DNA from 2 places in the Sporanaerobacter acetigenes DSM 13106 genome. Region 1 is predicted to be linked to the other one. Evidence: riboswitches for the same ligand, from Rfam matches in the RefSeq annotation. Region 1 holds a riboswitch; the other holds the start of a gene.
The links. Region 1 has a riboswitch for tetrahydrofolate ahead of BUA21_RS13120 (folate family ECF transporter S component). Riboswitches for the same ligand answer to the same signal wherever they lie in the genome.
Positions count from the first base shown of each region.

Region 1 (9,908 bases):
CAGAGGTTTTTGCACTACTATAGGTCGACGACAAATATCTTCACATGAGCTTAGGTAAAATTAAGGGAAAATTTTTAAGGTCCAGTACCTATATCATCAATTCTCCAACCGCTCTTTTCAGTTTCTTTTCTCATAATAACAAATCTAGGAAAAACTCCATTCTCTGATGTAATAGGTTCAATAAATTTAAAATCAGCTAAGACTTCGTATTCCAGTGCTTCTCCACCATTATCCATATCTCCAAATTCATTTATCTCTAACAACTCTGCACTTCTTATATTTTGATTAGCTACATCTTTTTCCTTATTAAATAGATATTGATTGTTCATATTAGATGACAAATATCTGCATAAATTCTTTCTTGTTATAGTTGCCCAAGCCATTTTAATATCATGATTATTCAATGCTTTGAAATGTTCTTTGATTATATCTTCTGGTTTCATTTTAGATAACTTTATCTCTAATTCATCATCATAATCAATATAATCTTCAATCCATTGATCCCAATCCTTGCTTGTAATGTTTTCTAATTTTTTCCTATTGAGAGAACAAGCAAAGGACTCATGTCTCCCAGCATCTATATATGCACCAATAATTTCATTATTATATTTCAAAATAATACCTCTTGCATCTCTCCTTGGTTCCATAAAATCTGGCAAAGGTTCTCTCAATCTATAAATTTCCACCACTATATTCTTTCCGAGATAGTCAGTAAAATCAGATCCAATTTCTTTAGAAAGTTCATTGTTATAGGCCCAATATATCTTAATTGGATATTCCCCAGCCTTATGTTTAAGATTGTCTGGCAATTTCTCTTTTAGAGTATTTATCCTGTAGTCAACAGTCCAGTTATATTTGTTAAATAAGTCTACCACTTGACTTTCCACATTTGTATCATACTTTGTGTATTCTTCCAAATCTTCTACATATCTAAAAAAATCATAATTAGGTACTAAGATTTTTCCTTCTACTTCTATGTATCCAAACTCATAAAGGCTGTCATATGAAAATGTAATCTCTTCTTTATTGCCATTTGCTTTAGTCAAAATCAGTTTATTATCTTTACGAGCCATTCCACTCATATCATTTGTATTTGCTCCATTTCCCAAAAACTCACTATTTTCCAACATAGATACAATATCATTGATTATCTTTTCATCTTTAATTGATACTTTATTTACTTCGCCAAAATTAGTGTTAAAAATAAGTTCAAGAGAAACTTTTCCCTTACTTTCTTTGCTGGGTAAAGTTATCAACATTATCAGAGCTATTAATACCATGCTAAATAATATAATCCAGATATTTTTGACTCTTGAAATTTTCATCACCTCCATTTTAATTTAGTAAAAATAATTAGTTATTATCCTACTTCTAATTATACCAAAAACACCCGCATTTTTTATACTATTCAGCATATCTAAGTTCTATTAATTTTTCTTATAATCTATTCTTTTTGAAAAAAGAATAAATCTTGATTTAAATACGTACAATAGAATTGTTTATATTACTAAGGAGGTATTTAGAATGGATAATCAACGTGCAAAAGATATTGTTTCTTGTCCAGTTATGGTTGATGTAACTTACAATGATATGCCAATTTATATTGAATCTGTTAACGAAAATAACAATACAGCAAAAATCCACTTTCTAGACCAGCCAGAAAATAAACAAGAAATATCTTTAAATAACTTAGTAGAACATTAAAATTAATTGAATTAGCAAATGAAATTTGATATACTATTTCTGCAAGTACAAATATGTTTTTTAAAAATTTAAAATGACAGAGTAGATAATATGCGTTAAGTGTCAAGGGATGGGACGTAGCCTTTGAACGAAAAGCAAATGCTTGCGGTATATTATCGCGTTCGCTGACACTATCAGTAATATCTTCTTTCTGATGTGGCGGACTGTCATATCTTATATGAAAGGAGGTATTTTTTTGAAAAAATTAAGTACAAGACTTATCACTATTTCAGGTTTTTTGATTGCACTCAATGTGGTATTGTCTAGATTCATCACTATTCCTGGCATTATCAATTTTGGAGGATTTCCAATTATCTTTGCCGGTATAGTATTTGGACCTATTGTTGGTGGAATTGTAGGAGCAGTAGGAGATGTAGTTAGTTTTCTAGTCAGACCAACAGGACCATTTATGCCACATTTTGTTTTGACTTCAGCGCTTACTGGGATTATCCCTGGAATACTTATGAAAGTTCTAAAAGGTGATGTAGATGAACTTCCATTTTGGAAAATATTTTTGTCCATACTTGTTGGACAAGTAATTACGTCCGTTTTGATGGTTCCTTACTTTAGAAATATTCTATTTGGACATCCACTAATTGTAACTATGACAAAAGCAGCAACTAAACAAGCTATAAACATTCCTGTTTATTCTGTATTGATAAAAGGATTAGTGGAATCACTAGCTAAAGCAGGAGTTATTAAAAAAGAATACTAAAAATATGAACACAGTGGGACGGCAGACTGCGTAGAAATGGATAACCATTCCAAGTCAATCTTTTAGTCCTATGCCGCATATAGTATAATATTGCCAAGTTGCATGGCATATTTAGGAAGTGAGGAGGTTAAATATACTCTTTTTGCTTTAAGCCTCCTCATTATTTCTTTAATTCCTAGTATATTTATTGCCCTTTTTACTGTCCCGAAGGGATGTTCTACAATCATTTGCCTTTGTTTATATAATTCTTTATTTTCTGTAGTTCTTTTATCGACCTTATCTAAAAAGTCTTGATGGATTGACCTCCTTATTCGTCTTCCCTTCTTATTTTTGGTACATTTATCTTTAAATTCACACTTGCCGCAGGCTTCAAAATTTCTGTATACTATTTCCTTTGTATTTTCATCTATAGGTTTTTGTCTTCTAGAATAGAGTTTTTGTCCTTTAGGACATATATACACGTTTTGTTCTTTATCATATTTAAATTTGTCTATATAAAATTCTGCTTCACCCGTAGCGTTTGAAAATGCCTGTTTTGAAACATATGTTATAATATTTTTCTTTTCACATTCTATTAAATCATCTACATTGTAATATCCTTTATCAGCTAAAGCTTTAAGTTCTTCTACTTCAAATGTTTCTTTTGCACTTTTTGCCATCTTGCTTAGCATTCCATGATCAGTTGGATTATTTATTACATCACAATCTACGATTAGCTTATGTTTACTATCAACTACAGTTTGGACATTGTAACATACGTTAATTCCATTATTGTTTGTAGCCATTAATCTTGTATCAGGATCGGTTGTTGATATTTCTGTTGTTTCCCCTTTTTCTATTTTCTCTTTATATCTCTCATACTTTTCTTTTCGTTCTTCAAGTTCTTTTATTCTAGATTTGATTTCTTCTTTACTTGGCTCACGATCAATAGATTCTTCAATATCATTTTCTTCAATTTCCTGCATGTATTTTTCTACCTTTTCTTCTAAATATTCAATTTTACGATCTAAACTTTTGTCATTAAAGTTATTTTTCTTAGAGTTAGAGGCTCTAAATTTAGAACCATCAACCGCTACTATTTCTTTGCCAAAAAGGTCCCACCCTTTGCAAAGGGCAACAAATTCCTTAAACACTGTGTTTATAGCATCCTTATTATCTTTTCTAAAGTCAGATATTGATTTATTATATGGTGTTAATCTTCTTAATAGCCACATTACCTCTATATTTGTTTTGGTAGCTTTTTCTAATTTTCTTGATGATGTAATTTTATTCATGTATCCATAAATATATAGTTTAAGCAAATCCTTAGGATTGTATGGAGGCCTTCCCTTATCATTTGGTTTGGAATTTTTAAATCCTAATTCATCCATATCTAACGATTTCACGAAAACATCTATTACCCTTACGGGATTATCTTCTTCAATATAATCATCTATATATTCTGGGAATGCAATTTTGCTTTTTCTATTGATACCTTCTATATATTGCATGCTACCATATCACCACTCTTTCTAATTGTATAGGTGAATTATAGCATAATTTATCAATGTTATGTCAACCAATTGTTGGATTTTCTACGCAACCTGCCGTCCCCAATGCATCGTTATGCACGTTCAATCCTCACAACACATTCTGTATGAATACTGCCAGGAAACATGTCTAGTAGTTGAATTTCTTTGACTTTGTATACACTTTCTGAAAGGTGTTTTAAATCTCTCGCTAAGGTTGATGGATTGCAAGATACATATACTATCCTTTCTGGATTCATTTCTATTATGGTATCTAGTACTTGTTTTTCACAGCCTTTTCTTGGGGGATCCACTACTATTTTATCTACCTTGATACCTTTTTCTTTTAATTCAGGCAATATTTTTTCACTGCTTCCACAGATAAATTCTACATTTTCTATATTGTTTAAATGGGCATTTTCTCTTGCATCTTTTATAGCTTCCTCTACTATTTCAACTCCATATACCTTTTTAGCTTGTCTTGCCATATAAAGGGATATGGTTCCGATACCACAGTATAAATCAAATATTATGTCCTCACTTTTCAAATCCATATATTCTTTAACTTTGTCATAAAGTATCTTTGTCTGTACTCTATTTACTTGAAAAAAGGAATTTGGAGAGATGCTAAATTTTAAATCTCCTATACAATCTACTATCTTATCTTCTCCATATAGTTTTTTGAACTTTTTCCCATATACTACTGGCCCATTTCCACTATTTATATTTTGGTATATGCTTATTATATCTTTGAAGTTTTCAGTTAGTATTCTTATGAGTTCTTTAGAATATGGAAGATTCCTTGAACCAGTGACTATTATCACCATGGCCTTGTTGTTCTCATTTGTCCTAATCCCAATATGGCGTATATTCCCAGTTTTATTTTTCCTGTCATAAGGTTTTAAATTGTATTCTTTCATGAAATTTTTTATTGTTTTTATTATTTCATTTGAGATTTCTGTTTGAATAACACAATTGCTCATGTTTGCAATATTGTAGCTTCCACTTTCATAAAATCCTATAGCAATTTCTCCATCCTTAAAACCAACAGGAATTTGAACATTGTTTCTATATCTATAGGGCTCTTCCATGCCTATGATATGTTTGACTATATTTGCATCTAATCTCCCAATTTTTTCTATATCTTTTTTTACTTTTTCTTCTTTCCATTTCAACTGATTTGTATATTTGAAAAATTGAAATGGACATCCTCCACATTCCTCTGATGTATTGCAAATAGAAGGAATTCTATGATCTGAAGGTTTTATGATATCCAATAGTTTTCCTATTCCATAGGTCTTTTTGACTTTGACTACTCTATATTTTACTATATCTCCGATTAGACCTTTATCTAAAAATATGGTGAAATTGTCTTTCTTAACTACTCCTCCGCCTTCATAATTTATATCTATCACTTCTCCTTCTAATATATCTCCAATTTTAACTGAAATATCCATAAAAAGTCCTCCTATATTTAAATATAGTATAAGTGCAAAGCGAGCCAAAGGACCATCCCTTGACTCACTTCACTAGAATCAGTATGCCTGTATTATTTATTTTATTTTGATTATTGACTAAAAAAAACTTTTTATACATTACCATTTTAAAAACAAGCTGGCACTTCCCCTTCGAATTTTATCTTCTAATCTTTTCTTTATATAATTTTTATATATTTCTCTAGTTCCAGGAAGTATCATTGTGATTCCAATTATATCTGTAACGATTCCTGGTACTATTAAAAATATTCCACCTATTATGATACTTAAACCTGTCAGCAAATCATCACCAGGTATTCTGCCTTGAGACAATTCTCTATTTATACTTGATATGACAACTTTTCCTTCACTTCTTGCCAAATAATATCCAGCTATGCCTGTAGCTATTATGAGCATAACAGTAGTCCAAAATCCCATGTTTTGAGATGCTTTAATTAAAATATATAAATCTATTATTGGCATGGCTATTATGAATGTCAATATCTTCCACATATTTATTCTCCTTTTCCCAATAAATCTTCTAATACTCTCCATTCGTCTTTGAATCTTCTTCTGAAATTTATGGGTTTCATTTCTTTATCTACAAAAGCATGTTTAGTAAAGCCTTCTACAAGTAAAGTATTGTCGATCTTTCTAAAAATTTTATAGTCCAGTTTAAGTCTTACACCTTTTAGCTCTGACAATTTCGTCTTTATAATGACCTCATCATCAAATTTTGCTGAATCTATATATTTGCAACCAGTTTCTATAACTGGAAGTAATACTCCCCTTTCTTCTAATTCTCCGCAGGGAAATCCTAATTTTCTAAAAAATTCATTTCTCCCAACTTCAAACCAAGTGAAGTAATTTCCATAATATACTACACCCATTTGATCTGTTTCTTTGTATCTAACTCTGATAGTAGTTTCATATTCCATGTTCTAACCCCCTATAATACTTTAGCTTCTCCTCTATATATAGAACCAGTGATACTGTCCACGGTTATAATATCTCCATCTTTTAAAATTTCAGTAGCTTCAGATACACCTACAATAGTTGGTATATTTAAATTGAGTCCTATTATTGCCGCATGAGAAGTAAGTCCTCCTTGTTCAGTTATGAGTGCAGAAGCTGTTCCTATATAATCCATCATATCTCTGTCTGTAGATGTACATACCAATATATCCTTTTCTTCAAACTTTTCCTTTAATTCATCTTTTGTATTTCCTACAACTACTTTTCCAGTAATAGCTTTGTTTCCTATTCCTGTACCTTTAAGCACTACTTCACTTACAGTGTGAACTTTAATTAAGTTTGTAGTGCCAGATACTCCCACTGGTATCCCTGCTGTGATGACTATTAAATCTCCTTGTTTTATGTATCCTTTTTCCAATGCACTGTGAATAGATAATTCTATTACCTCATCAGTTGAAGTACTCTTTGCTGAAAGTACTGGATAAACTCCCCATACTATAGATAATCTTCTCATTACATATGGAGATGTAGTAGCAGCTATAATAGGTGATTTTGGTCTGAATTTTGATACTGCATTTGCAGTATAGCCTGATGATGTAGCAGTGATTATAGCACTAACACCTAAATCTTGAGCCGTAGTACAAGTTGCCTTGCTTATGGCATTGGTTGTTGAAATTCCATTGGACTTAGATTTCATTTGAAGAATTTGTTTATAATCAAGAGCTTCTTCTGCTTTTATTGCTATATTGTACATAGTTTTAACCGCTTCTACAGGATATTTACCTGCTGCAGTTTCTCCTGAAAGCATGATAGCATCTGCACCATCAAATATTGCATTCGCCACATCTGTAGCTTCTGCTCTTGTAGGTCTAGGATTTCTTATCATAGAATCAAGCATTTGAGTTGCAATAATTACAGGTTTTCCTGCTTCATTGCATTTTTTAATAATTTGCTTTTGAATGATTGGAATTTCTTCAGTTTGTATTTCTACTCCTAAATCTCCCCTTGCCACCATGATGGCATCAGATACATTCAATATCTCATCTAAATTTTCTACTCCTTCTTGATTTTCAATCTTTGATATTATTTGAATATAGTCTCCATTGTTTTCTTCCAATATCCTTCTTATTTCTAATACATCCTCTGCTTTTCTTATAAAAGAAGCAGCAATAAAATCTATACCATTTTCTATCCCAAACAATATATCATTTACATCCTTTTGAGTGACAGCTGGTAGATTGATTTTTACACCTGGTACATTTATACCCTTATGGTCGCTTAATGACCCACCATTTTTAACGATACATTCAATATCAGTATCATTAGCAATCTCCTTTACTTCTAGTGCTATAAGTCCATCATCAATCAGTACTCTATCTCCTACTTTTAAATCTTTTGGTAGATTCTTATAACTCACTCCTACTATAGTAGAATCTCCAATTATGTCTCTTGTAGTCAATGTAAATATTTGACCATCTTCTAATATTACATCACTATCTTTAAACTTGCCAGTTCTTATCTCTGGCCCTTTTGTGTCAAGTATTATACCAATAGGTAAATCCATTTCAGTTCTAACTTTTTTTATAGTATCTATTCTCTTTTTGTGTTCTTTATAATCTCCATGAGAAAAATTAAGTCTTGTGACATTAAGTCCAGATGATATAAGTTGTCTTAAAATTTTTTCATCTTCTGAAGTAGGCCCTATTGTACAAATTATTTTTGTCTTCTTCATATTTTCACCTCACTATATTATATAGATAGTATTCTTGCTATCTCATACATATCCTTTCTAAAAACTCTTTTTTGAGAAAGAGCCTCATCAAAATCTAAATCTATTATTTGATTTTGTCTTACACCTACTGCTCTTCCCGCTTTACCTTCTAGCAGCAATTCTACAGCTCTGTATCCCATTTGACTGGCCATGATTCTATCAAATGATGTAGGTGTTCCTCCTCTTTGTATATGTCCAAGTATTGTAACTCTCGTTTCTGCACTAGTTTTTTCTTCTATTTCTTTTGCCATTTCATATGCATTTCCTACACCTTCAGAAAGAACTATTATACTATGAAGCTTACCTCTGTTTCTGCCCTGAATAAGTTTTCTACAAACTGCATCTATATCTGTATTTTCTTCTGGAACAATTATACTTTCTGCACCACCAGCAAGTCCTGCATAAAGGGCTATATCTCCACAGTGTCTTCCCATTACTTCTACAATATTTGCCCTACCATGGGAACTAGAAGTATCCCTAATTTTGCTTATAGCATCTACCACAGTTTCAACAGCAGTATAAAATCCTATAGTATAATCCGTATATCCCATATCGTTATCTATAGTACAAGGAATTCCAATAGTTGGGATACCCTTGTCACTTAAAGTTTTTGCTCCCTTAAAGGAACCATCTCCACCTAATACTATTAACCCATCAATATTGAATACTTCTATAATATTTAATGCCTTATTTAGTCCATCATCTGTGGCAAATTCATCACATCTAGCAGTTCTAAGTATAGTTCCTCCTCTATGAATAATATCTGCCACACTTGAAAGATTCATTTCTTCAATATTTCCATTTATAAGTCCATTATACCCTTGTTTAATACCCAATATTCTTACTTGATTATAAATACCAGTTCTTACTACAGCTCTTATTGCTGCATTCATTCCTGGAGCATCTCCGCCACTAGTTAATACACCAATAGTTTTCATGTTTTTCCTCCTCTAATACTGTATTAAATTATTCCTAAATCTATTAAAAAAGATTGTACTTCTTCTGCTTCAAATTCAGGAGCAAGTATTTCATATAAAGTACTATCTCCCTCTTTTGAGAATGTGTTCATTTTAACTAAAAACCCCTCCTCTTTCAGTAAGTCCTCTATTTTTTTTGCTCTATCATATCCTTCTGCTACATATATTGCAGTCCACATTTTCTCGCACTCCTTAAACAATTATATTGTAAAATCATTATAGCATAATTTACAATATTTTTTTATCTTATTTGATTTTTCTTAACAAATTTTTACACAATTTTCTCCCAATATACCGTTCAATTCTTTTATTAATTTTTCATTTGCCCCATCAACCCAATAATTTCTATCAGCCATTATTACTTTTTTCTCATATTCTAAATAAACATATACAGGCATATCTCCACTGTATTTCACAAATATGTTTTTAAGATATTCAAAAGTTTTGAGTCCATCATCCTTTTCAAGCTTTATATACAATTTTTCCTTTTTATATTTATTTAGAGGAACAATAGATTCACAAATAATTTTAGGTTCGTCTTCCTCATTCAAACTAATTCTACCTTCTACTACAACTATATTATCTTCATCTAAATATTTTAAATATCTATCATATATCTTTGGAAATACTATCACTTCTATAGCTCCATAGAGATCTTCCAATGTAATAAAAGCCATCATATTGTTGTTTTTGGTTATTTTATTCTTTTTATTGTTTATGATTCCTCCCAAAATTACCTTTTCC
Region 1 covers NZ_FQXR01000019.1:39,022-48,929, reverse strand. The annotation lists gene BUA21_RS13130 (DUF4830 domain-containing protein) at 75-1,325, opposite strand; gene BUA21_RS13125 (H-type small acid-soluble spore protein) at 1,525-1,704, shown strand; THF riboswitch at 1,780-1,873, shown strand; gene BUA21_RS13120 (folate family ECF transporter S component) at 1,940-2,458, shown strand; gene BUA21_RS13115 (IS1182 family transposase) at 2,527-3,948, opposite strand; gene rlmD (23S rRNA (uracil(1939)-C(5))-methyltransferase RlmD) at 4,062-5,423, opposite strand; gene BUA21_RS13105 (FxsA family protein) at 5,562-5,954, opposite strand; gene BUA21_RS13100 (acyl-CoA thioesterase) at 5,957-6,379, opposite strand; gene pyk (pyruvate kinase) at 6,391-8,148, opposite strand; gene pfkA (6-phosphofructokinase) at 8,166-9,125, opposite strand; gene BUA21_RS13085 (hypothetical protein) at 9,149-9,343, opposite strand; gene BUA21_RS13080 (DNA polymerase III subunit alpha) at 9,425-9,908, opposite strand, start outside.

Region 2 (9,908 bases), on a different contig from region 1:
TCGTAACAATTCTCTACCTACGGATACTGCTTTAAACCGTATCAAGTTTGAAGCAGGGATAGATGCGAAAATTGTATCTACTGCAGGCGAGACTAGTTACGAATTTTATTCTTTATCGAGAAAACAGCCAGTATGCAATGTGATTACATGGTACATCATGGAGGCTCCTAGCAAAAAATATGAAGTGAATGAAGATGAAGGATTTTTGGATGGGGGATTTTTTAGTATAAAAGAAGCAATGGAAAGAATAACCTATAGTCAAGATAAATCTCTTGTAAATCTTTCTTTTAAAAAGTATTTAGTCTTTAAAGAATTCGAGAAAATGGAAGAAGTTTATGTTTAGGGCAGATATCTGCCCTTCTATTTTTTGGGGTTTTAAACACATGATACTAGAGGTACAAAATTATTTACATTGACTTTTTCTAAGACAAGTGGAACTAAATATGGATGAAATCATTGGTGAAAATTGAAGGCCCTAGGAATAATATTTTAGAAAACTCTTATGTATATTCTCATTATATAATCTATTAGTTTTACTAAATATTAATAAGCTTTATGCTATTAATATAAGTAGGACATGGCTGGAGGTGAAAATTATAATATATATTAGGGCAAAACCAAAGAAATTATAGGTATAATACTAGTGAAAGAATGTCTAAAAATTAAGGCGTAGGTGTCTAAATATATATTTGTATTTGACACTATAATTATGGAAAGGAGGAAGTTTTCTATGAGAGGTAAAAAAATATTATTGATGGTATTAGCTTTGATACTTACAACCATCACCGCTGCTAGTGCAACCAATATACCAAATAAAGAAAGTCCAGAAAATCAGCCAAAAGAAGCACTATATACATTGACAAATGATATGGGACATACAATAGAAGTTTATAATGGAATAGTTTATGAAGATGAGGAATTAGATACCAAGAAAGAAGAACGGATAAAATATATATTAAGAAATAAACAAACAGGACAATTTGTAAATGTCTATACTGGAACGGTAGATACTGAAGAAGTAAAAGATAATTTTGAAGTTATAATTCCAAGTGCACCTAGCAAACCTACAGAAATCAAATGGGAAGAATATACTTCCGATTGGAGTGGAACTGTTAATTTTACCTACACTAAATATGCATTTCCTAGTGGGGATTTTATAGCATGGGCTGATCAACCATTTTCTGTTGTTTTATATGATTACAAATATGATACTTCTTTTCCAAGGGTATATGCAAGACATACTAACGGACGCTATGAAGTAGAAACTGGTGGAGGAGATTTTACGTATTATTGCACACTTTCCAATACAAATAAAGGTGTGCCTATGACTAATGCGATTTATAAATCAATTCCATATTGTTGGCACAATAATTAATCATAGGAATAAAAATAGAGGCATGATTTGAATTTCAAATTATCCCCCTACTGAAATTGTTCATTTATAGTATAATATATTTAGCTTAAACATGAAAGGGGATTTAAATGAACATACGATATAAAACTATTCATAATATAGGAAAAGATGAAATAATTATAAATAAGTCTAGATTTATTGGATATGCTAAACCTATTGAAAATGAAGGAGAGGCTTTAGCTTTTATCGAAGAAATAAAATCTTTACATAAAGACGCAACCCATAATGTATATGCCTATGTAGTAGGAGATGACAACAATATTCAAAGATATAGTGATGATGGAGAGCCTAGTGGTACAGCTGGTATTCCTGCATTGGAAGTCATAAAGAAAGAGGATTTGAGAAATGTAGTGGTAGTAGTCACTAGATATTTTGGTGGAATAAAATTGGGAACAGGTGGGCTTATAAGGGCTTATACAAAAGGAGCAAAAATTGGATTGGAAGCAGGAAATATTATAGAAAAAGTACTTTTTAGGAAGGTTAAAATAAGGTTAGACTATACTCTATATGGAAAGGTTGAAAATTATCTAAAAACTAATGGAATCATAACAATAAATACTATTTATGATGACGCAGTAAATTTGTTTGTCTATGCAGATTATGATGATTACAATTCGTTTATAGGAATTATGGCGGATTTAACCAATGGTACAGTTATAGTTGATGATATTGGAGAAGAATATCTTTCTTTAAAAAATGGAGTAAAAATAGATTAGTCAAAAAAATGGGCTTTTATAGCCTATTTTTTTTGACTGAAAAATTCATATATTCCTATGATTAATAGAAATACACTGAATAACTTTTTAAGTGTATATGAATTTATATTGGTAGCTAATGTTGAGCCGATAAATGCTCCTACAATGCCGCCCATGATGAGATTAATTGCTAGCTTTAATTCTATATTTTTGTTTTTCAAATGAGTGATTAGAGCTACAAGTGCTATAGGGATAAATACAATTAAATTTATGCCTTGGGCTTCTTTTTGTGATAGTGTTGTAAAAAGCAGTAAGGAAGGTATAAGTATAGTTCCGCCACCAATTCCCATTCCACTGATTATTCCGGATAAAAAGCCAATGATGAGTAGTTTCATTTCATCAACAACCTTATTGCTGCAAATATCATAAATGAACCAAAAATTTTTCTTAAAATATTGGTAGGAACTTTGTTGAGTAAGTTAGAACCTATAAAACTCCCTGCAATTCCACCTATAGCTACTGTAAATGCCACATCATATTTTATAATGTTTTGCCTATAATATATTATAGTACTTATGATAGTTAAAGGAAGTATTACAGCTATAGCTGTTGCATGAGCTTTATGATCATCTATTCCTAATAAAAATATCATTGTGGGAACTATAATAGTACCACCCCCGGAACCAAAAAGTCCATTTATAAGTCCAGTTATAAGGCCTATGCTTATTATTTTAAGATTGTTTTTTTTCATATTTTCTCCTTTTAGAAACTTTATGATATAATATTATAAAAGTTATGTATTATATTTAATCTTGCCTAAATAAATTGACCTTATTCAAAATATTCAAATAAAAATTCTGGAGGTAAAAAATGAAAGTTGTAAACAATATTATAGAGCTCATTGGAAATACTCCTATGTTGAAAATTTCTCACATGACAGAAGAAAATTGGGCAGATGTATATTTAAAATTGGAATATTTTAATCCAGGAGGTAGCGTGAAGGATAGACCAGCGCTATATATGATAGAAGAAGCAGAAAAATGTGGAAAATTAAAAAGTGGTTCTGTAATCGTGGAACCCACTAGTGGAAATACTGGGATAGGTCTTGCAATGGTTGGAGCTTCTAAAGGATACCAAGTAATATTGGTTATGCCAGAAACTATGAGTATAGAGAGAAGAAATTTGTTAAAGGCCTATGGTGCAGAAGTATTTTTGACGCCAGGTGCTAGTGGAATGAGTGGTGCAGTAGAAAAAGCAGAAGAATTGGTTAGAGAAAATGAGAACTACTTCATGCCTTATCAATTTAAGAACAAAGACAATCCAAAGGCACATGAAAAGACTACTGCATTGGAAATAATAAATCAAATGGATGGTTCCATAGATGCTTTTGTTGCAGGCATAGGAACAGGTGGTACTATTACAGGTATAGGAAAAGTTTTAAAAAATGAAATACCAGATGCAAAAATAATAGGTATAGAACCAAAGTCTTCACCAATTATTTCTGGTGGCAAGCCAGGGCCTCATAAAATTCAAGGAATAGGGGCAAATTTCATACCTGAAATATTAGATGTTGAAATATTAGATGAGGTAGAAACTGTTTCAGATGAAGATGCGATAAATACTACAATTATGCTAGCTAAAAAAGAAGGATTGCTAGTAGGAATTTCTTCTGGTGCAGCAGCTTTTGCTGCTTTAAAGTGGGCTAAAAAAATGGGGAAAGGTAAAAAAATTGTAGCTATAGCTCCAGATACTGGGGAAAGATATTTAAGCACAGGTATTTATGAATGATATGGGGAGGAAAATACATGGAAAATGTTGAAAAAATATGTGATGAAATAGTTAAATGGATAAAAGAAAGAGTAGAGGAGTCAGGAAGCAAGGGTGTTGTATTTGGATTAAGTGGTGGAATAGATTCAGCAGTAGTAGCTGGTCTTTCTAAAAGGGCATTTCCAGAAGATAGTTTAGGAATCATCATGCCTTGCCATAGCAATCCAATAGACGAAAAACATGGCATACTAGTAGCTGAAAGTTTAAGTTTAAAGACTATTAAAGTTGATTTGACAGATACTTATGATGTTTTTATGAAAACTTTAATTGACAGTGGAGAAAATAAATTGGCAAAAGCTAATGTAAAACCAAGACTTAGGATGACTACTCTATATTATTTTGCTCAATTAAATAATTATTTAGTAGTAGGTCCAAGTAATAAAAGTGAATTGACTGTGGGCTATTTTACAAAGCATGGAGATAGTGGAGTGGATATACTTCCCATTGCTTCATTTGTGAAAAGCGAAGTGAGGGAAATGGCTAAATTTTTAAACATTCCAGAAATAATCATCACAAAGGCACCTACAGCAGGACTTTGGGAAGACCAGACAGATGAAAGGGAAATGGGATTTGGATATGATGTGTTGGATAATTATATAAAGACTGGTCGTGCAGAAGATGAATTAAAAGAAAAAATTGAGAGACTAAATAAAAGAAGTGAGCATAAGAGAAAATATCCTCCAATTTTCAAATTTTAGATGAAATAAATTGAAGTATATGTTAAAATATTTATGCTAGTAATTTAAGGAGGTAGAAACGACTATGTCAGGACATTCTAAATGGTCAAATATAAAACATAAAAAAGGTAAAGAAGATGCTAGAAGAGGAAAAGTGTTTACTAAACTAACAAGGTATATAATGGTGGCTGTGAGAGAAGGTGGAACTGATCCAGAATATAATACTGCACTCAAAGCTGCTATTGAAAAAGCAAAAGCAGAAAATCTACCAAATGACAATATAGAAAGAGCCATAAAGAAAGCTGCTGGAGATTTAGATGCAAACAATTTTGAAGAAATTGTATATGAAGGATATGGTCCTGCAGGCATAGCAGTGCTAGTATCTTGTTTAACTGACAACAGAAATAGAACTGCTTCAGATGTAAGACATGCCTTTGATAAATTTGGTGGAAATTTAGGTCAAACTGGCTGTGTTTCATTTATGTTTGACAGAAAAGGTGTACTTGCTATTGAAAGAGATGATAGTATAGACGAAGAAGAATTTATGATGGAAGCCATAGAACTAGGAGCTGAGGATTTTACAAGCGATGAAAATGGATATGAGATCATTACTTCACCAGAAGATTTCAATGGTATAAGGGATGCACTAAAAGAAAAAGGATTCAATTTTGTGACAGCTGAAATTTCACAAATACCACAAAACACAATTAGTTTGACAGAAGAAAAAGACATAAAAAACATGGTGAAACTCATAGATATCCTTGAAGATAACGATGATGTCCAAGAAGTTTACCACAATTGGGATATTCCTGATGATTTAGAAATTGAATAATCTTAAATATTTTTGTTAAAAAAGACTAACTTTAGAATTAAAGTTGGTTCTTTTTTTATTGAATAAAAAACGCTTTACTAAACATACTAAAAACATATAAATATATTTGCAGAGGAGTGTTGAAATGGAAAATGTGACTAATTTTGAGGAAATAAAAGAAAGGTTCAAAAATGCTAGCGTAGATGAGAAGATTGAAATATATACAACTGTTCAGGGGCTTACTGTAGAACAATATAAGGATCTACTCAGAATGTTTCCCATAAAATACTTAGACAAATTAGAACAGGCCATGTCTTAGACCCGATTTTTCGGGTCTTATTATTTATAACTTATTATTAGGAGGCATGTATGAAAAAAGGATTCTCAATAATGTTAGGAATATTTTTACCTATATCCATTTTTTTTATATGTATAAATTTTTTTGCATTCAATAAAAAATATTACGAAACCAAATATTTACAATACAACATTCCTAGTAGTACAGATTTAGAAATAAGTGAATTGATGAAATTGACCAATGAATTATTTGATTATTTTAGAGGACATAAAGACGAAGAATATTTAAGAATTTATTTCAATGAAAGAGAATTAGCTCATATAAAAGATGTGAAACTATTATTTAATAAGGGATTTTTAATTAGAGATATTTCAATAACTATATTTTTGACAAGTTTCACTTATTTATATTTAGTAGATTTTAATGTATTTATAAAGACTTTAAATTATTCTATTTGTAGTTCTTTTTTAGGTATAGGGATTCTATTTTTATTTTTAATTTTAGATTTTGATAAGTATTTTACCTATTTTCATTTGATGTTATTTAACAATGATTTATGGCTTTTAGATCCAAGTACAGATATTATGATTAGAATTTTTCCTGAAGAATTTTTTATTAGTATTGCAAGGAATATAGGGTTATTATTTATAACTTTCATGTCAATAATGCTAATAGTTATAAATTCATTGAAAGTGAGGATGAATAATAAAATTGAATGATGACTTATTAGATAAAATAAGTAGTTATATAAAAAAATTGAATAGGGATAAAAAAATCAAAAATTATTATTTGAAAAAAATGAAAGGTGGAAAAGGATATAATGCCGTTGTACTTGACAGTGTTTTGATTGAATTCATATTTTCCATTGTATTGCTTATTTATTTGTTTATACAAACTAATAATATTGTTTTTTCTATAATCATTTCAATATCAATGTTTATTTTTATTTTATATATAAGTTACTTTTTTAAAATGCAAAAATTCACGAAAAAAATATTCGATATAAATAATGACCTTAGCAAAAAGAAAATAATGAAAGAAATAAATACTTTTACCAATTATGAATTTGTCTTGTATGTAAAAAAAGCACTGGAGAAGTATTACAATGTATCTTTTATTGAATATGAAAATGATATTGATTTGATAGGGCAGATACATGACAAAATATATGCTGTCAAGTGTATAAGAATTGCACAAGATGAAAGGGTTACAACAAGGGACATTAAAAGTCTTAGGTATCATATGTCAATGATGGGGGTGGAAGAAGGAATTTGTATTACTAGTTCTTATTTTGTTGAAGGGCTAAAGGAGGAATATAAAAATATAAAGTTTATTGATTTTAAGAAATTACTTTCTATTTTAAAAGAAGTAGATATGTATCCATCAAAAGATGAGATAGAAGAGATAATTATAAGTAAATATGAAGAGGATAAAAACAAGTTTATGAATGTCAAAACTCATATTTTTAGCAGCGAAAAAGTATTTAGGTATTTATTTTTAAGTATGACTTTATATATTTTATCTAAAACTACGTCTTTCGGCTTATACTACAGGATTATGGCAATTTTTTCTTTGGCTTTTGGACTGATTTCAATATTTTATGGGGTAATTTATGAAATGATAATTAAAAAGTATATATATTGATTGTAATTTACAAAACAGGATTTTTCATGTATAATTCATATGAGAATAGACAGAGTAGATAGAGAGCGTTAAGTGTTAAGGGATGGGAAGTAGCCCTTAAACGAAAGATATTTTCTGCGGTTCTCTATTGCGTCCGCTGTCCATTAAAGAGCTTCCTTTTCTTTAGTGTGATAGTATGTCTATCACTAAAAAGAAGGGAGGTGTAGTCGTGGATAGAGCAAGAAAAAATATAACTACAAGAAAATTGGTAATGGCTAGTTTTTTGACAGCTTTAAGTGTAGTATTCACTAGATTTCTTTATTTTATGGTTCCCTTAGGAGGACTGCCAGCCATAAGGCTTAGTTTTGGTGAATCTCCTCTAATGCTTAGTGGTATATTGTTTGGGCCATTGGTTGGAGGTTTAAGCGGACTTGCAGCTGATTTGATAGGAGTAGTTGTGAATCCTCAAGGAGCATATTTTCCTGGAATTACATTGAGTTCTGTATTGTGGGGGGTTATACCAGGGCTTATTTCAAATTTCTTTAAGAAAAATAAAATTGAAAAAGATTATAGCATTGTCAATTCTGTCATTATTTTTCTTTTAGTTTTGGGTATGATAGGAGCTTTCTTTGAAGAAAAACTTCTATCAATAAATGAAGGTAAACTTTATCTTTATGAAAAACCTGTGTCATTATTGATTTCAATATTATTCATAATAATATTTGGAGCACTTGTATTTTTGCCAATATTTTTGAGAGGAAAAGAAAGTGGAAACAAGTTTTTTTCTTTTGACAAAGTAGTTTTCATGGTCAGTATTTCATATATTGTCATTTCCCTTGGATTAAATACTTATTGGCTATCTATAATGTTCAAGAAAGGTTTCTTGGTTCTTTTTCCTGGTAGATTACTAAGTAGTTTAGCAGCTATACCAATTCATTCTATGCTTATTTCAACCTTGCTTAGATATACCAAATATGCAATGAATGATTAGGAGGATTTTATGAAAAAAGTGATAGCCCTTATGGGGAGTCCAAGAAAAGGGCAAAATACAGATTTTATTTTGGACACTCTTTTAAAAGGCATGAGTGAAAATGATTATATTATAGATAAATTGTATTTAAAAGATTTAAAAGTATCTCCTTGTATTGCATGTGGATATTGTGAAAAGACTGGAGAATGTGCAATAAAAGATGATATGCAAATAGTTTATAAACATTTTGATGAGAGTGATATATTTATATTGGCTTCTCCACTATATTTTAATACAGTCAGTAGTTTGTCTAAAACAATTATAGATAGATGTCAAAAATATTTTTCATTAAAATATTCATTGAACAAGAAATATAGGAAAGATAAAGACAGGATAGGCGTTTTTTTGTCTGTAGGAGGAGCAACTTTTTCACATGATCAATTTGATGCTCCTGTGAAAACTGTTGATTTATTTTTTAAAGCTATTGATGTAAAATATTTAGGTAATTATTTTGTTTCTGAGACGGATGATTTACCTGTTCAAAGTAGAGAAGAAGTATTAAAAGAGGTATATAATATAGGAAAGAATATTGAAAGCATGAAAAACTTCTACCTTCATAGGTAGAAGTTTTTTGGTAAAATATATATAAGGGTGGTGAAAATATGATTCGTTTTTTGACATCAGGTGAATCCCATGGAGTTCAACTGACAGGCATAGTTGAGGGAATACCTGCAAATCTAGAAATAGATTTAGATTTTATAAACAATGAATTGAAAAGAAGACAAAAGGGTTTTGGTAGAAGCGAAAGAATGAGTATAGAAATGGATGAAGTAAATATATTATCTGGAGTATACAATGGTTTGACTACTGGAAATCCCATTGGCCTTTCTATAGCAAATAGAGGGCAGTTAAGAGGATCAACTGAAATAACAAGACCAAGACCGGGTCATGCAGATTTTTCAGGAGCTATTAAATACAATCAGACTAATATTAGAAATATATTAGAAAGAGCTAGTGCTAGAGAAACAGCTATGAGAGTAGCCATAGGAAGTATTTGTAAACTCTTCCTTAGAAGATTTAATATTGAGATATATAGCCATGTTATAGAAATAGGAGGTATTAAATCAAAGAAAACTTTGTATTCAGGAACATTTTTGGATGAAATAAAAAATGCTGACGCCTCTCCTGTGCGAGTCATAGATAAGAAAGCAGAAAGTGATATTTTAGGGGAAATACAGAAGACAAGTGAAACTGGAGATACTTTGGGAGGAAGTATTGAGATTGTAGCTAATGGAGTTCCGATAGGACTAGGAAGTCATATAAGTTGGAATGGAAAATTGGATGGGAAAATAGCTCAGGCAATCATGAGTATACCAGGAATTAAGAGTGTAGAGATAGGATTAGGATATGAATCTTGTGAAAGATATGGTTCGGAAGTTCATGATGAAATTTTTTATGATGGCAATGGATATTATAGAATTACTAACAATGCTGGAGGTATAGAAGGAGGAATATCAAATGGAGAAGATATCATAGTCAGATGTGCTATGAAACCTATACCAACATTGAAAAAGCCACTAAATAGTGTAGATA
Region 2 covers NZ_FQXR01000003.1:208,245-218,152, reverse strand. The annotation lists gene BUA21_RS03375 (NUDIX hydrolase) at 1-343, shown strand, start outside; gene BUA21_RS03370 (hypothetical protein) at 731-1,375, shown strand; gene BUA21_RS03365 (YigZ family protein) at 1,483-2,130, shown strand; gene BUA21_RS03360 (sulfite exporter TauE/SafE family protein) at 2,154-2,504, opposite strand; gene BUA21_RS03355 (sulfite exporter TauE/SafE family protein) at 2,501-2,860, opposite strand; gene cysK (cysteine synthase A) at 2,980-3,897, shown strand; gene nadE (NAD(+) synthase) at 3,915-4,634, shown strand; gene BUA21_RS03340 (YebC/PmpR family DNA-binding transcriptional regulator) at 4,699-5,445, shown strand; gene BUA21_RS14870 (hypothetical protein) at 5,570-5,743, shown strand; gene BUA21_RS03335 (TIGR01906 family membrane protein) at 5,794-6,441, shown strand; gene BUA21_RS03330 (restriction endonuclease) at 6,434-7,366, shown strand; THF riboswitch at 7,415-7,507, shown strand; gene BUA21_RS03325 (folate family ECF transporter S component) at 7,575-8,336, shown strand; gene BUA21_RS03320 (flavodoxin family protein) at 8,346-8,939, shown strand; gene aroC (chorismate synthase) at 8,978-9,908, shown strand, end outside.
Region 2: another riboswitch for tetrahydrofolate. It lies ahead of BUA21_RS03325 (folate family ECF transporter S component); the one in region 1 lies ahead of BUA21_RS13120 (folate family ECF transporter S component).